Regions from separate parts of the Janthinobacterium sp. 78 genome, predicted to be linked through region 1. Evidence: predicted binding sites of a transcription regulator. Region 1 holds the regulator's gene; the other holds the start of a gene.
The links. The regulator NrdR, encoded in region 1, represses ribonucleotide reductase genes. The targets are predictions, from matches to a motif close to CACNANATNTNGTG.

Region 1 (7,136 bases):
CTGAAGGCATGTTTATTGCGCCAGTAGTGAGATTGAGCAACATTTTACGCGATTTTTCTTCTTGTGACTGTGGGCGCTTGCTGGAAAGCCATGCAAAAGCTGCATATAAGTTGCACCGCAGCATTGTAAATCCGGGGGGCGCAATGGCAAGCTTCGTAACATACGCTTACATGCCGCAGCCAGGTTTACGTTCAGCTTAAGAGCCGCAGCCATGCTGCGGGGCGGCCTGTGGCCATGCCCGGGCTGCGATGGCGCGCCGCGATTATAGCCGCACGGTTGCATTCCTTGCTCAATTTGGGCACTTAACTTACAATTTGATTTCCATTACGTCTCACGTGACTGGCGAAAAGTCGGGCGATCTCCCTGGATGGCGATCGGCAAACCGGCGAAAGGTGGGCACCCACCGGGAAACGTGAGATTTTTCATCAGCCGTTCGCCTGGGTAGCCACTATGGAAAAGCACGAAGAGGCTGCCTGTCCAATGTTGTTATTCACTTAACGCCGGCTCCCCTCATTCGATCCAACCTGCCAGTACAAGCACCCTCATACTTGGAGTTTTTACATGTTTGCAAAAGATCACACCCTCGCCAACGTCGATCCTGAATTGTTCGCCGTCATTCAAAAAGAGAACACGCGCCAGCACGACCACATCGAACTGATCGCGTCGGAGAACTACACCTCGCCAGCCGTAATGGAAGCGCAAGGCTCGCAGCTGACGAATAAATATGCCGAAGGTTATCCAGGCAAACGTTACTACGGTGGCTGCGAATACGTCGATGTGGCCGAGCAACTGGCCATCGACCGCGTGAAACAGCTGTTCGGCGCCGAATGCGCGAACGTGCAGCCGAACTCCGGCTCGCAGGCGAACCAGGGCGTGTTCTTTGCCATGCTGAAACCAGGCGACCTGATCATGGGTATGTCGCTGGCCGAAGGCGGCCACCTGACCCACGGCATGCCGCTGAACATGTCCGGCAAATGGTTCGACGTCGTGTCGTATGGCTTGACGGCGGAAGAAGACATCGATTACGAGGCAATGGAACGCCTGGCCCGCGAACGCAAGCCAAAGCTGATCATCGCCGGCGCGTCGGCGTTCTCGAAAAAGATCGACTTCGAACGCTTCGGCAAGATCGCCAAGGAAGTGGGCGCCTACTTCATGGTCGACATGGCTCACTACGCCGGCCTGATCGCCGCCGGCCTGTACCCGAACCCGGTGCCGTTCGCCGACTTCGTCACCTCGACCACGCACAAATCGTTGCGCGGCCCCCGTGGCGGCATCATCCTGATGAAGGCCGAACACGAAAAAGCCATCAACTCGGCCATCTTCCCCGGTATCCAGGGCGGCCCGCTGATGCACGTGATCGCCGGCAAGGCCGTCGCCTTCAAGGAAGCGCTGAGCCCGGAATTCGTCGAATACCAGAAGCAAGTGGTCAAGAACGCCGACGTGCTGGCGAAAACCCTGATCAAGCGCGGCTTGCGCATCGTTTCCGGCGGCACCGAATCGCACGTCATGCTGGTCGACCTGCGCGCCAAGAACCTGACGGGCAAGGAAGCCGAAGCCATCCTCGGTTCCGCGCACATCACCTGCAACAAGAACGGCATCCCGAACGACCCGCAAAAACCTTTCGTCACCTCGGGCATCCGCCTGGGCAGCCCGGCGATGACGACGCGCGGTTTCAAGGAAGCGCAAGCGGAAGAAGTGGGCAACCTGATCGCCGACGTGCTGGACAATCCGCATGACGCCGCCACCATCGAGCGCGTGAAAGCGGCCGTGAAAGTGCTGGCCGACGCGCATCCTGTGTACGCATAATTATTTGTCCAGAATGTGTCATACAGAGTAAGATTCTGTATGACACATTCCTTCGTGCCCAAGGGCGCCCGGAGTGATTCGGGCGCCCTTTGTACAAGGGCGGCGATTTCCCGTAATTATTACTATAAAGTTGTAGCCAGCCCATGAAATGTCCATTTTGCCAGCACGGCGACACCCAGGTTCTCGATACGCGCGTATCGGAGGAAGGGGATGCCATTCGGCGCCGCCGCCGCTGCGGCAAATGCGACAAGCGTTTTACCACCTACGAGCGCATTGAACTTATCATGCCGGCCGTCGTCAAAAAGAATGGCAGCCGGACGGAGTTCGCTGCGGATAAGTTGCGCGGCAGTTTGATGCTGGCCTTGCGCAAGCGTCCCGTCGCGGCCGCCTCCGTGGATACGGCCATCGCCTCCATCCAGGAAAAATTGCTGACCAGCGGCTTGCGCGAAGTCGATTCCGGCTATATCGGCGAGCTCGTCATGCAAGAACTCAAGCGCCTCGACAAGATCGCCTACATCCGCTTCGCCTCCGTCTACAAGAATTTCGAAGACCTGGCCGAGTTCCAGGATGCGATCGCCGAAGTGGGCCAGGCGCGCAGCAAGCCCTGACGCTCACCTATTGAAAACTTGAAAACGGGGCCGGTTCTGCGCCCCGTGTGCACCACGCCAACGTTCGCCTGGCAAGCGGTCTGATCAATCCCTACGCTGTTCTTCTCACCTTATCGCCGTGCTGTTTGCGCCAGCGCAGACCCGTTTTTTTGCGCGCGCCTATCGTGTAGCTGGGCCGCCTGTTCTTGCGACTCTGTCTGCGGAAGGGAGTAGCGTATGCGCAATGGCGGTCGCACCATGTTTCCTGCGGGTGGCAGCAGCCTTGTCGAGGTGCTGGTGTCGCTGCTGCTGTTGGCGCTGGGCTTGCTGGGCGCCAGCATCCTGCAACTGCATTCCCTGCGCGCGCGCCACGAGTCGGCGCTATTGTCGGCAGGCGTGCAACTGGCCGCCGGCATGGCCGAGCGCATGCGCGCGAACAGCGTACTCATGAATGGCCCCGATACGGGCAATCCCTACCTGAACGTGGCCTACGCGGCGGCGGACGACGCGGAAGCCGGCGGTGGCGCGCCCGACTGCCTCGGTGCTGCCGCCTGCAGCGCGGCCGAACTGGCGCAATTCGATATCGCCGAATGGAAGCAGCAACTGCATGCGGCCTTGCCCGGCGCGCGCCTGCATATCTGCCGCGACGCGCCTGCATGGGATGCCGCCGCCCAGGGCTTGCCGTGGGCGTGCAACGGCGGCAAGGGCGCGCCCATCGTCATCAAGCTGGGCTGGCGCGGCCGACAGCCCGATGGCTCGCCGGCCTTGAATGCGGCAGGCGAGTCGCTGCCCAGGCTGGCATTCCAGCTGGGAGGCGGCGCATGAACACGGTCTTGCGCTGGCATCGCGGCATGAGCCTCGTCGAATTGCTGGTGGCCCTGTCGCTGGGCGCGCTGCTGATGCTGGCGGCCAGTAGCGTGCTGCTGGCGGCCAGCGGCAGTTATGGCGACCAGTCCGCCAGCGCGCGCCTGGATGATAACGGCCGCTATGCGCTCGACACCATCGCCCGCGCCGTGCGCCAGACGGCCTATGTCAATTGGGACAGTAGCGCCGCGCCCGTCGCCCATGCCGCGCACGACAGCGCGAATATCGCCGGGCTCGACGCGCACAGCCTGGGCAAGAACAGCGAGGGCATCAGCGGCGCGCTGCCCGGCGCCCTGCATGGCAGCGACGTGCTGGCCCTGCGCTATTACGGTGCCGGCAAGGAAGAGGGCGGCGACGGTTCCGTGCTCAACTGCGCCGGCTTCGGCGTGGGCGCCGCGCAAACGCAGGCGCAGCGGGGCTGGAGCATTTTCTATGTGGCCCAGGGCGCCGATGGCGAAGGCGAACTGCGCTGCAAATACCGCGGCGCGAACGGCTGGGGTGCGGACGCCATCATCCGCGGCGTCGACGGTTTCCAGGTGCTGTATGGCCTCGACACGGATACGCCACCCGACGGCGTGGCGAACCGCTATGTCAACGCCAGCGCGCTCGACGCCTATGATGTGGCGCTGGTGCTGGTGGGTGCGGATGCGGCCGCGCGCCAGCGCGATTTGCACCGCCGCACGCACTGGAAGCGCGTGGCCGGCGTGCGCGTGGCGCTGCTGTTGCATGGCGAAGCGGGCCAGGCGGACAAGATGGCGGACCTGGGGCCGGCGCAGTTCGACCTGTTCGGCCAGGCGTATGCCGAGGCGCACGGCGCTGGCGACACGGGCGTGCGCATCGCGCGCACGGCCTTGCCCATAGCAACGCGCTCGCGGCTGCGACAACTGGTGCAGACAAGCATCATGCTGCGCAACGGGCCGGCCTAGGCGGGCGGCGCGATGGCTGGCGCGGGCGGGCGCTGTTGCGAACCTTGGTGCGCAGCTCGGGTACGTCACGGTGGCGCCACCCTCGTGTATGTGCTGTGCCTGCTAGTGATCATCTTGCTGCTGGGCATATCGGCGGCGCAGATGGCCTTGCAGGGCGAAAAGGCAGCACGCGGCGAGCGCGATCGGCAGATCGCGTTTCAGGCGGCGGAGGAGGCATTGGTGGATGCGCAAAACGATATCGAAGGCTTGCCCGGTGCGCCGGGGCGTAGCAGCCTCTTCGCACCAGGCAGCGCGGCCGGGTTCGCGGACGGCTGTGGCGAGGCAGGCGCACTGGGCCTGTGCCTGCCCGCAGCCCCGGAGGCGCCGGCACTCTGGCTAAGTACGGACCTCGATGGCGCCGAAGGGAGCAGCCGCACGGTGCCATATGGCCAGTTCACGGGCGCCGTCATGCAGACGGGGCAGGGTTTCCTGCCGTCGCGCCGGCCCCGCTACCTGATCGAGCTGCTGCCGTTTCATCCGCCCGGCGCGCAGGCGGCGGCAGTGGCTGGCGGCCTGGCCACGGAAAGCTATGTGTACCGCATCACGGCCATCGGTTTTGGCGCGCAGGAAAGCACGCAAGTCGTGCTGCAAAGCTACTATCGCAAAGAGGCGGCGGGAGCGGGGCCATGAGGGCTTGCTCATTCGCTTTGTGGTCCGTCTGCCTGACGCTGCTGGCTTGCCTGGCTTGTAGTGCCGTCGCGGCCCAGCCGACGGTGGCGCTGGCGCGGGCCGATGCGGGCTTGCACGGCGCCAGGGTGCCGCCGAATCTGCTGCTCAACCTGTCCCTCACGCATGCGGCAGCCGCTGCCGCACATGGCGGCGACTATGCGCCGCAGCGCGAGTACCTGGGGTACTTCCATGCGCGCATGTGCTACAGCTATCCGTACCGCAGCAAGGATGGCGTCATGCAGCCCGATTTGCGCGTGGCGACCGCTTATTTCTCCGTGTTGAAACGGGCCGATGCGCTGCACGGCTGCGGCGGCGATAGTTTCAGTGGCAACTTTCTGAACTGGGCCAGCGCCAGCATGCTCGATATCGTCCGCTATGCGCTGACGGGCGGCGACCGGGTCATCGACGAAGTGAGCAAGACGGTGCTGCAGCGTGCCTGGCTGCCCGATGCCGACAGCCCCATCGACTTCTTTGCCCACCCTGTCTTTTTCCCGCGCAAGGTCTTGCAGGCTGGCGTGGCGGCGGCGACGCCGTTTGCGCTGGCGCAACTGGCTATCGTTTCCTGCCGCAACCGCCTGCTGTTCGGCGACGCCAGCTTGCCCCCGGGCGGCAGTTGCAACGCGCCCGGCACTGCCGCCACGCACGGTGTGTTCCTCGCCCGCGTGCGCGTCTGCGACACGCAAGAAGGGCCGCTGCGCGACGATTTATGCCTGGCATATGGCAAGCACTACAAGCCGGTGGGCGCCGTGCAGCGCCATGGCGGCAGGGTGCGCGTGGGCGTGTTTGGCCACTTGAACGGCGTGAGCGCCAGCGCCGGCACCGTGTATGGCGGCGTGCTGCGCGCGCCGCTGGCCCATGTGGGACGGCAGCGCTGGGCGGCGCCCGACTATATGCCGCAAGACAATGCCGACGCCGAATGGAATCGAGCCACTGGCGTCTATAGCTCTCAAGCTGCGGGCTCTGGCGGCGGGGTGACCGCTTACATCAATGGCCTGGGCCGCAGCAACGCCGGACATCCCGGTGCATACGCAGGGGCGGCGCCATTGGCCGAATTGCTGTACGAATCGCTGCGCTACCTGCAGGGAAGGCAGGCGAGCGCCCCGGTGCCGCCTGCCACGGCCCCGCCCGCCATCGACGATGGCTTGCCGGTCGTGACCGCATGGAGCGACCCGCAAACGGCCAGTTGCCAGCGCCACAGCATCGTCAGCCTCGGCGATGCGGGCATGGTGCTCGACCGCTACGTGCCCGGCAATGTCCCACTAACTCCCGCATCCAACGGCGACCTTGTCCGCGCCGCCGATGGTTTTGCGTCGCCGCCATTTGATGCGATGGCCTGGACGCACGCGGTGGGCAGCCTGGAAAGCAGCGGCGCGCAGGGCAATCCCGCGCCATGGCCGGAACTGGCGGCACTGGAACTGCTGGCCGACGGGACGGGCGGCGCCAGCTACCATGCGGCAGGGCTGGCCTACTGGTCGCATGTGCAGCCACTGCGTCCTGGCGGCAAGAACGACGGCGTCGCAAAGGTCGAGCACTATGCGGGCGACTTGCGCCAGGGCGACCCGGCTGCCTCTCCTGCCACTAGGCCCTTGCTGCTGGCGGCCAAATATGGCGGTTTTATCGATGCGAACGGCGACGCCAACCCCTTCAAAAGCGCAACGGGCAGCGCGTTCGATGAATGGAGCGTGGATGGCCGCTGGCCCGCTCATTACTTGCCCGGCAGCGACCCGGCTGCCCTGATCGCGGGACTGCGCGCAGCCTTTGCTGCCGCCGACAAGGCTACCTTGCCGGCGGCGCTTGCCGGGCCGGCCCTGATGGCGCTGGCCAGCGGCACGGAAGAGGCATACTGGTTCCAGACGCAGCTGCGCCTGGCCGATGGCAGCATGAGTTTGTCGCGCACCGCGTTTGCCGTGGGCGCCGATGGCGCACTGCTTCCCGGCAAGCCATGGTGGCGCGCCGGCGGGCTGGACAAGGTGGCACCTGATGGAACGCCCGCGTCCTTGCGTCCCGTCTACACGCTCGACGCGAAGGGCGCCCTGATGCCGCTGGCCTGGACGCGGCTCGATGCGGAGCAGCGCAGTGCCTTCGACGGCGGCGATGGACAAGGGGAGGTGCGCCTGGCGTACCTGCTGGGCCAGCGCACGCACGAGGTGGGCCAGCCGGGCGGCTTCCTGCGGCGCAGGTCAGGCAGCCTGGGGGCGGCACCCTACGGCAATCTGCTGTACGTGGGCGCGCCCGGGCTGGGCAT
Region 2 (7,136 bases), 3.6 Mb from region 1:
GCGCAAGCGGGCCTGACGTATGCCGACACCAAGGGCAAGGATGTGCAACTGGTGTTCCTGGCCTACGCCGACTTGAACCAGGCGCTGATGGGCAAGAATATCGACGCCATGATGCAGTCGGAACCGCAATCGTCGCAGGCGATCAACAAAGGTTTTGGTACGGAAATCCTGAAACCGTACGACACGCCGATCGGCGAACCCGTGCGGACCATGGTGATGACGGAAAAGTTCTACAAAGAACGCCGTCCGGTGGCGGAAAAATTCATGCGCTGCTTCGTCGAAGCGACCAAGACCTTTATCGACAACAAGGCGACGGCGGAAAAGTATGTGCGCGAAGTCGTGTTCCGCGGCCAGATCACGAAGGATGACTTCGACGATGCGATCAGCAATTCGCCGTATTCGTACGACATCTCGCCCGAGCATATCCAGGTGACCACCGATGTGATGGTGAAAACGGGCGTGGGCCGCATGACGAAGCCGCCCGTGGCCAAGGAGTGGGTCAAGACGGACTTGCTGGAGCAGGCGAAAAAGAGCTTGAATGTAAAGTAAGCCGGAGATTGGCAGTGCCCGATGGCCCGCTTGAGCGGGCCATCATTTTTTGCGGCACACTGATATATAGGCAGGTGGTGCGAAAGATTGCCAAAATCTTGAGGGTGCGCTACCCCGTTGCGCCTCAGGCGCGATATCATGGCAGGCTTGCAGCATTGGCTGGCGGCGGAATGCCTGTCACCCTGGCTGTCGCTTGAATCGCGCTTGTCGGCTATGGTGTAAACTTAAACTATGCAGATCTATTTCTTTCTTATCGCCGCCCTGTTGTACGCGGCGTGCGCGGTGCTTCCCTCGTCCCGTGCCCGGCTCATTGCCGGCCTGACCGGCGTCGCCTGGCTGGCGCACGCCGCCACCCTGTGGTTCGACCTGATGGCGCCGGGCACCTTGCGCTTCGGCTTTTCCGCCATGCTGTCGGCCGCGCTGTGGGTATCGGTGGGCGCCTACTGGATAGAGAACCGCAATTTCAGTCTGGATGGACTGCGCCGCATGGTCATGCCCAGCGCCGTCCTCGCCATCGGCCTGGCCTGGGCCTTTCCTGGCAGCCAGGTCAGCATGGAAGGCAAGTCGGCCGTCTTCGGCTGGCATATTGCCGTGGCCGTGCTCGCCTATAGCACCCTGACGATTGCCGCCTTTCACGCCGTGCTGATGGCGCTGCAGGAATCGCGTTTGCATACGCGCAGCGAAAGCCGCGGCTTCATCGGCACGGCGCTGGACCAGTTGCCAGCCCTGCTGACGATGGAAAAGTTGCTGTTTCGCATGATCGGTCTGGGCTTCATTCTGCTGAGCCTGACCGTGCTGTCAGGCATCGTGTTTTCCGAACAATTATTTGGCAAGGCCTTGACCTGGGATCACAAGTCGGTGTTTACCATGCTGTCGTGGCTGTTGTTTGCCTCGCTGCTGGCAGGCCGGCGCTTCCGCGGCTGGCGCGGCAAGACGGCCCTGAGCTTTACCCTGGCCGGTTTCGCCACCTTGCTGCTGGCCTATGTCGGCAGCCGTTTTGTACTGGAAGTGGTTTTACACCGAGGATTCGCATGACACGTGTTTTATTCTGGCTGGCGCTGGTGTTCCTGGTGCTGTTTGCTATCCGCAGCAAGATCCGTGGCATGCAGCAACGGGCCCGCGCGCAGCAGCAGCAACAGCCGAACCCGTTTGCGCCGCCTGGCCGGCCGCAGGAATTGCCGGATGCCGAACTGATGCTGTGCTGCGCCCACTGCGGCGTGTACTACCCGGCCTCGGAAAACGTGCAGGCCAAGGGCCATGATTACTGCAGCCACGCGCACGCCACGTTGTAAGGGCAGGTCGCCGGCAGACTCGCTCGCGTTGCTCATCCGTATCGTAACGTCCTCCTGCCTGCGCCCGGCGTAGCATCTGCAGCAGGCGCTTCGTCGCCGCCATTGCAGAAAGGCGCGTCCCATGTCCAGTCCCCGCCCCAGCCCGCATACCGTGACCGCCGCCGGCATGCCACCGGCGCCGCAACTGAGCGGCAATTCGCTGCCCATGCAGGCGCTGCGCGCGCAGATCGGCCGCATCGCCCGCTGTGGCGCGCCGGTGGCCATCCGCGGCGAATCGGGCACGGGCAAGGAATTGGCGGCGCGCGCCATCCATGCGCAGGGCGCGCGCGCCAGCTTCCCGTTTATCGCCGTCAACTGCGGCGCGATTCCCGAAGCGCTGATGGAAGCCGAATTCTTCGGCTGCCGCCAGGGCGCCTATACGGGGGCGCATGAGCGCCAGGGATTGTTCCAGGCGGCCCATGGCGGCAGTTTGCTGCTCGATGAAGTCGACGATCTGCCGCTGGCCATGCAGGTCAAGCTGTTGCGCGTGCTGCAGGAGCGGCGCGTGCGCAAGCTGGGCGGTAGTACTGACGAGGCCGTCGACGTGCGCATCCTGTGCGCCAGCCAGCATGGCCTGGCGCGCGGTGTGGCCGCCGGCACGTTTCGCCAGGATCTGTTTTACCGCCTCCATGTGATCGAGCTGGCGCTGCCGCCATTGCGCGAGCGGCGCGGCGATCTGCAGGTATTATGTGAGGTGATCCTGGCGCGTCTGGCGCCACGCCAGGCCGTGAGCCTGGCGCCGCCGGTGCTGGCGGCTTTGGCCGCGTATGCGTTTCCCGGCAATGTGCGCGAACTGGAAAACCTGCTGGAGCGGGCATTGGCCTTTGCCGACGGCGGCGTGATTGCACTCGACGCGCTGGCCTTGCCGTCCGCGGCGGGCAGCATGCCGCTGCAGGCGCCGCCGGCATTGCCGGACTTGCCGGAGCGGCAACTGTGCCTGCCCGGCATGGCGGCATATGGCGTGCCGCCCGCTTTGCCGCTGGACATGTATTTACGCCAGGCCGAGCGCGACATGATCATGCAGGCGCTGGTGCAGGCGCGCTATCACCGCGCACGGGCGGCGCGCCAGCTGGGCCTGAGCGTGCGCCAGCTGCGTTACCGCATGCAGAAATTGACGATACAGGAAGCGTTATCTTGATGACAGCATGGACGATAGATGAAGACGGCTGGTGCGACGGCGCGCTGCGCTATGACTCCCAATACCACGATGCGCGCCCGGACGGTGCGCAAGTCGATTTGCTGGTGGTCCATAACATCAGCTTGCCGGGCGGCCACTTCGGTGGACCGCATGTGTCGGACTTGTTTACCGGCCGGGTAGACTATAATGCCGATCCTTCTTTCGCCGACCTGCGTGGCTTGCAGGTGTCGGCGCACTTTTTTGTGCGGCGCGATGGTGCTCTGTTGCAATATGTTTCTACTGATCAACGTGCCTGGCATGCGGGCGCGTCCACGTTCGAAGGGCGCCCGCAGTGCAATGGCTATTCCATCGGTGTCGAAATGGAGGGCACGGACTTTGTCCCCTTCCAGCCGCAGCAATACCGCGTGCTGGCGGCGCTGACGGCGGCGCTGGTGACGCGCTACGGGCTGTCCCAGGTGCGCGGCCACGCGCATATTGCGCCGGGGCGGAAGACGGATCCGGGGCCGTTTTTTGACTGGTGTTTTTATCAAAAATGCTGGCTGGAAACTATGCGCGGGCAGCCTGCGTTAGCGCTTACTACGCGGGGATTGGGCTTTCCATCCGTGCCCTGAAAAGTCAACCGAAATCGTATATGAAAATACAAAAAATTACGCTGGCGGATGCCGGAAAACTATTGCATCGCCTTTCGATGGGCACTACAATTAGTACATAACTTGGATTTAAAGACTATATGTAGTGCCATCACAGACATTTTCAGAATTATTACCAAAGCTACCCTGTTTGTTGATATGGCAACGGGAACTGGCGTTTCATCACCCTTGATCGTGTTTCGCGCCAGCCGGGCTGTACAGGTTGGCCGTCTGATTTTCGGCTGTATATTATTTATTATCTAGCAACAAATACCTGAAGAAACCCTGACCATCGGGCGTTCTATTCAACAACACACGCGGCAGCAAAACTGCAGGCTGACTTTAGCTGACAACGGGAGCTTCAATGCAATCACCACAAGATATTTCCATCCATCCAACGCCAGTATCGCCAGCGCCAGGCGCGGCCAATAGCGTGGCGAGCACCGGCGCGGCATTGGGCGACTATCGCATCATCCGCCGCAACGGCGCGGTGGTGGCATTTGAGCCTTCGAAGATCGCCATCGCCATGACCAAGGCGTTTTTGGCCGTTAACGGCGGCCAGGGCGCCGCTTCGGCACGCGTCCGCGAACTGGTGGAGCAACTGACCGACGGCGTCGTCGCCGCGCTGGTGCGCCGCCATCCGGGTGGCGGCACCTTCCATATCGAAGACGTGCAAGACCAGGTGGAACTGTCGCTGATGCGTTCGGGCGAGCACGATGTGGCGCGTGCCTACGTGCTGTACCGCGCCAAGCACATGGAAGAGCGCCGCTTGCAGAAGGAGGCGCTGGGCGCTTCCGCGCAAGTGACCGCACCCCAACTGAACGTCACTGACAACGGCGTGCGCCGCCTGCTGAACATGCAGGAAGTGCGCGACCTGATCAACGCCGCCTGCGCCGGCCTGGAAAAGCACGTCGATGCCGACGCCATCCTGGCGGAAACGGTGAAGAACCTGTACGACGGCGTGCCCGTCGAAGAGCTGCACAAGTCGGCCATCCTGGCGGCGCGCGCGCTGATGGAAAAAGATCCGGCCTACAGCCAGGTCACGGCCCGCATCCTGCTGCACACGGTGCGCAAGGAAGTGTTCGGCAAGGAAGTGCCGCAAGCGGCCGCTGCCGCCGAGTACCTGACGTATTTCCCGCAATATATCGCCAAGGGCATCGCCAACGATCTGCTGAACCCGGTACTTGCCAGTTTCGACCTGGAACGCCTGGCCAAGGCCATCGTTGCCGACCGCGACTTGCAATTCGGCTACATCGGCCTGCAAACGCTGTATGACCGCTACTTCCTGCACATCCATGACGTGCGCATCGAAATGCCGCAGGCGTTCTACATGCGCGTGGCCATGGGCCTGTCGCTGAACGAAGCGGACCGCGAAGCGCGCACCATCGAGTTCTACAATCTGCTGTCCTCGTTCGACTTCATGAGCTCGACGCCGACCCTGTTCAACTCGGGCACCCTGCGCTCGCAGCTGTCGTCGTGCTACCTGAGCACCGTCTCGGACGACCTGGAAGGCATCTACGACGCCATCAAGGACAACGCGCTGCTGGCCAAGTACGCCGGCGGCCTGGGTAACGACTGGACGCCAGTGCGCGCCCTGGGCGCCCACATCAAGGGCACCAACGGCAAGTCGCAAGGCGTGGTGCCGTTCCTGAAAGTGGTCAACGACACGGCCGTGGCAGTCAACCAGGGCGGCAAGCGCAAGGGCGCCGTCTGCGCCTACCTGGAAACCTGGCACATGGACATCGAGGAATTCCTCGACCTGCGCAAGAACACGGGCGACGACCGCCGCCGCACGCACGACATGAACACGGCGAACTGGATTCCCGACATGTTCATGAAGCGCGTCATGGAAAAAGGCGAGTGGACCCTGTTCTCGCCATCCGAAACGCCAGATTTGCACGACCTGGTCGGCAAGGCCTTTGAAAAGGCTTACCTGGGCTACGAAGCCAAGGCCGCCGCCGGCGAAATCCGTTCGTTCAAGAAAATCGCCGCGCTGGACCTGTGGCGCAAGATGCTGTCGATGCTGTTTGAAACGGGCCACCCATGGATCACGTTCAAGGATCCTTGCAACATCCGCAGCCCGCAGTCGCACGTCGGCGTCGTCCACAGCTCGAACCTGTGCACGGAAATCACGCTGAATACGGGCCCTGACGAAATCGCCGTCTGCAACCTCGGTTCCGTGAACATGCCGGCGCACATGAAGGAAGGCAAGCTCGATCACGTCAAGCTGGCCAAGACCGTGCGCACCGCCATGCGCATGCTCGACAACGTCATCGACATCAATTACTACGCCGTCGAGAAGGCGCGCAATTCGAACATGCGCCACCGTCCGGTCGGCATGGGCGTGATGGGCTTCCAGGACTGCCTGCACATGATGCGCATCCCGTTCGCTTCGGACGCCGCCGTCAGCTTCGCCGATACCTCGATGGAAGCGGTGTGCTACTACGCCTACCTGGCGTCGACGGAACTGGCCGAAGAACGCGGCCGCTATGAATCGTATGCCGGTTCGCTGTGGGACCGTGGCATCCTGCCGCAGGACTCGGTCAAACTGTTGGCCGAAGAGCGCGGCGGCTACCTGGAAGTCGATTCCTCGTCGGCCATGGACTGGACCCCGGTGCGCGAACGCATCGCCAAGTTCGGCATGCGCAACTCGAACTGCGTGGCGATCGCCCCGACGGCGACGATTTCGAACATCATCGGCGTATCGGCCTGTATCGAGCCGACGTTCCAGAACCTGTATGTGAAATCGAATCTGTCGGGCGAATTCACCGAGATCAACGGCTACCTGGTGCGCGACCTGAAGGCGCGCGACCTGTGGGATGAAGTCATGATCTCCGACCTGAAGTACTTCGACGGTTCGCTGGTGAAGATCGACCGCATCCCGCAAGACTTGCGCGACATCTACGCCACCGCCTTTGAAGTGTCGCCAAGCTGGCTGGTGGAAGCGGCTTCGCGTCGCCAGAAGTGGATCGACCAGGCCCAGTCGCTGAACATCTACATGGCTGGCGCGTCGGGCAAGAAGCTCGACGAGACCTACAAGCTGGCATGGCTGCGTGGCCTGAAAACCACCTACTACCTGCGTACCATCGCCGCTACCCACATGGAGAAATCGACCTCCAAGACGGGTGCCCTGAACGCCGTGGCAGTCGATGGCGGCATGTCGGCCAGCGCCCAGAGCGCACAGGCAGCGATCGTGGCGGCAGCCGCTGCCGCCGTGGTGGCACCCGTGGTGGCAGCTGCAGCGGACGACGCCGATGGCGAAGCCTGCTACCTGCGTCCGGGAGATGACGGTTTCGAAGAATGCGAAGCCTGCCAGTAAAAACCTGCTGCGCAGCCCCCTCTCGGGTTCTGTGTTGCTCACCGTACTAAAGTACGGCTGCGCTACTCGACCCGATATCGGGCTTGCTCGCGACGGTTTTTAAAAATTTTAGTTGTCAGTCCAGCGCTGCTGGGCTGATTCAATGTTGTTAATGTCCGCATTGTCCGATT

Region 2: the regulator NrdR is predicted to act here: its motif matches at 3,743-3,756, upstream of C8C92_RS24975 (ribonucleoside-diphosphate reductase subunit alpha).

What each region holds. Positions count from the first base shown of each region.
Region 1 covers NZ_QENT01000001.1:2,064,727-2,071,862, forward strand. Annotated here, with positions in the region: gene ybgC (tol-pal system-associated acyl-CoA thioesterase) at 1-10, opposite strand, end outside; ZMP/ZTP riboswitch at 326-450, shown strand; gene glyA (serine hydroxymethyltransferase) at 562-1,806, shown strand; gene nrdR (transcriptional regulator NrdR) at 1,950-2,414, shown strand; gene pilV (type IV pilus modification protein PilV) at 2,631-3,218, shown strand; gene C8C92_RS09250 (PilW family protein) at 3,215-4,183, shown strand; gene C8C92_RS09255 (PilX N-terminal domain-containing pilus assembly protein) at 4,268-4,852, shown strand; gene C8C92_RS09260 (PilC/PilY family type IV pilus protein) at 4,849-7,136, shown strand, end outside.
Region 2 covers NZ_QENT01000001.1:5,676,093-5,683,228, reverse strand. Annotated here, with positions in the region: gene C8C92_RS25000 (ABC transporter substrate-binding protein) at 1-549, shown strand, start outside; gene ccsA (cytochrome c biogenesis protein CcsA) at 781-1,584, shown strand; gene C8C92_RS24990 (PP0621 family protein) at 1,581-1,841, shown strand; gene C8C92_RS28060 (sigma-54 dependent transcriptional regulator) at 1,963-3,018, shown strand; gene ampD (1,6-anhydro-N-acetylmuramyl-L-alanine amidase AmpD) at 3,018-3,629, shown strand; gene C8C92_RS24975 (ribonucleoside-diphosphate reductase subunit alpha) at 4,012-6,966, shown strand.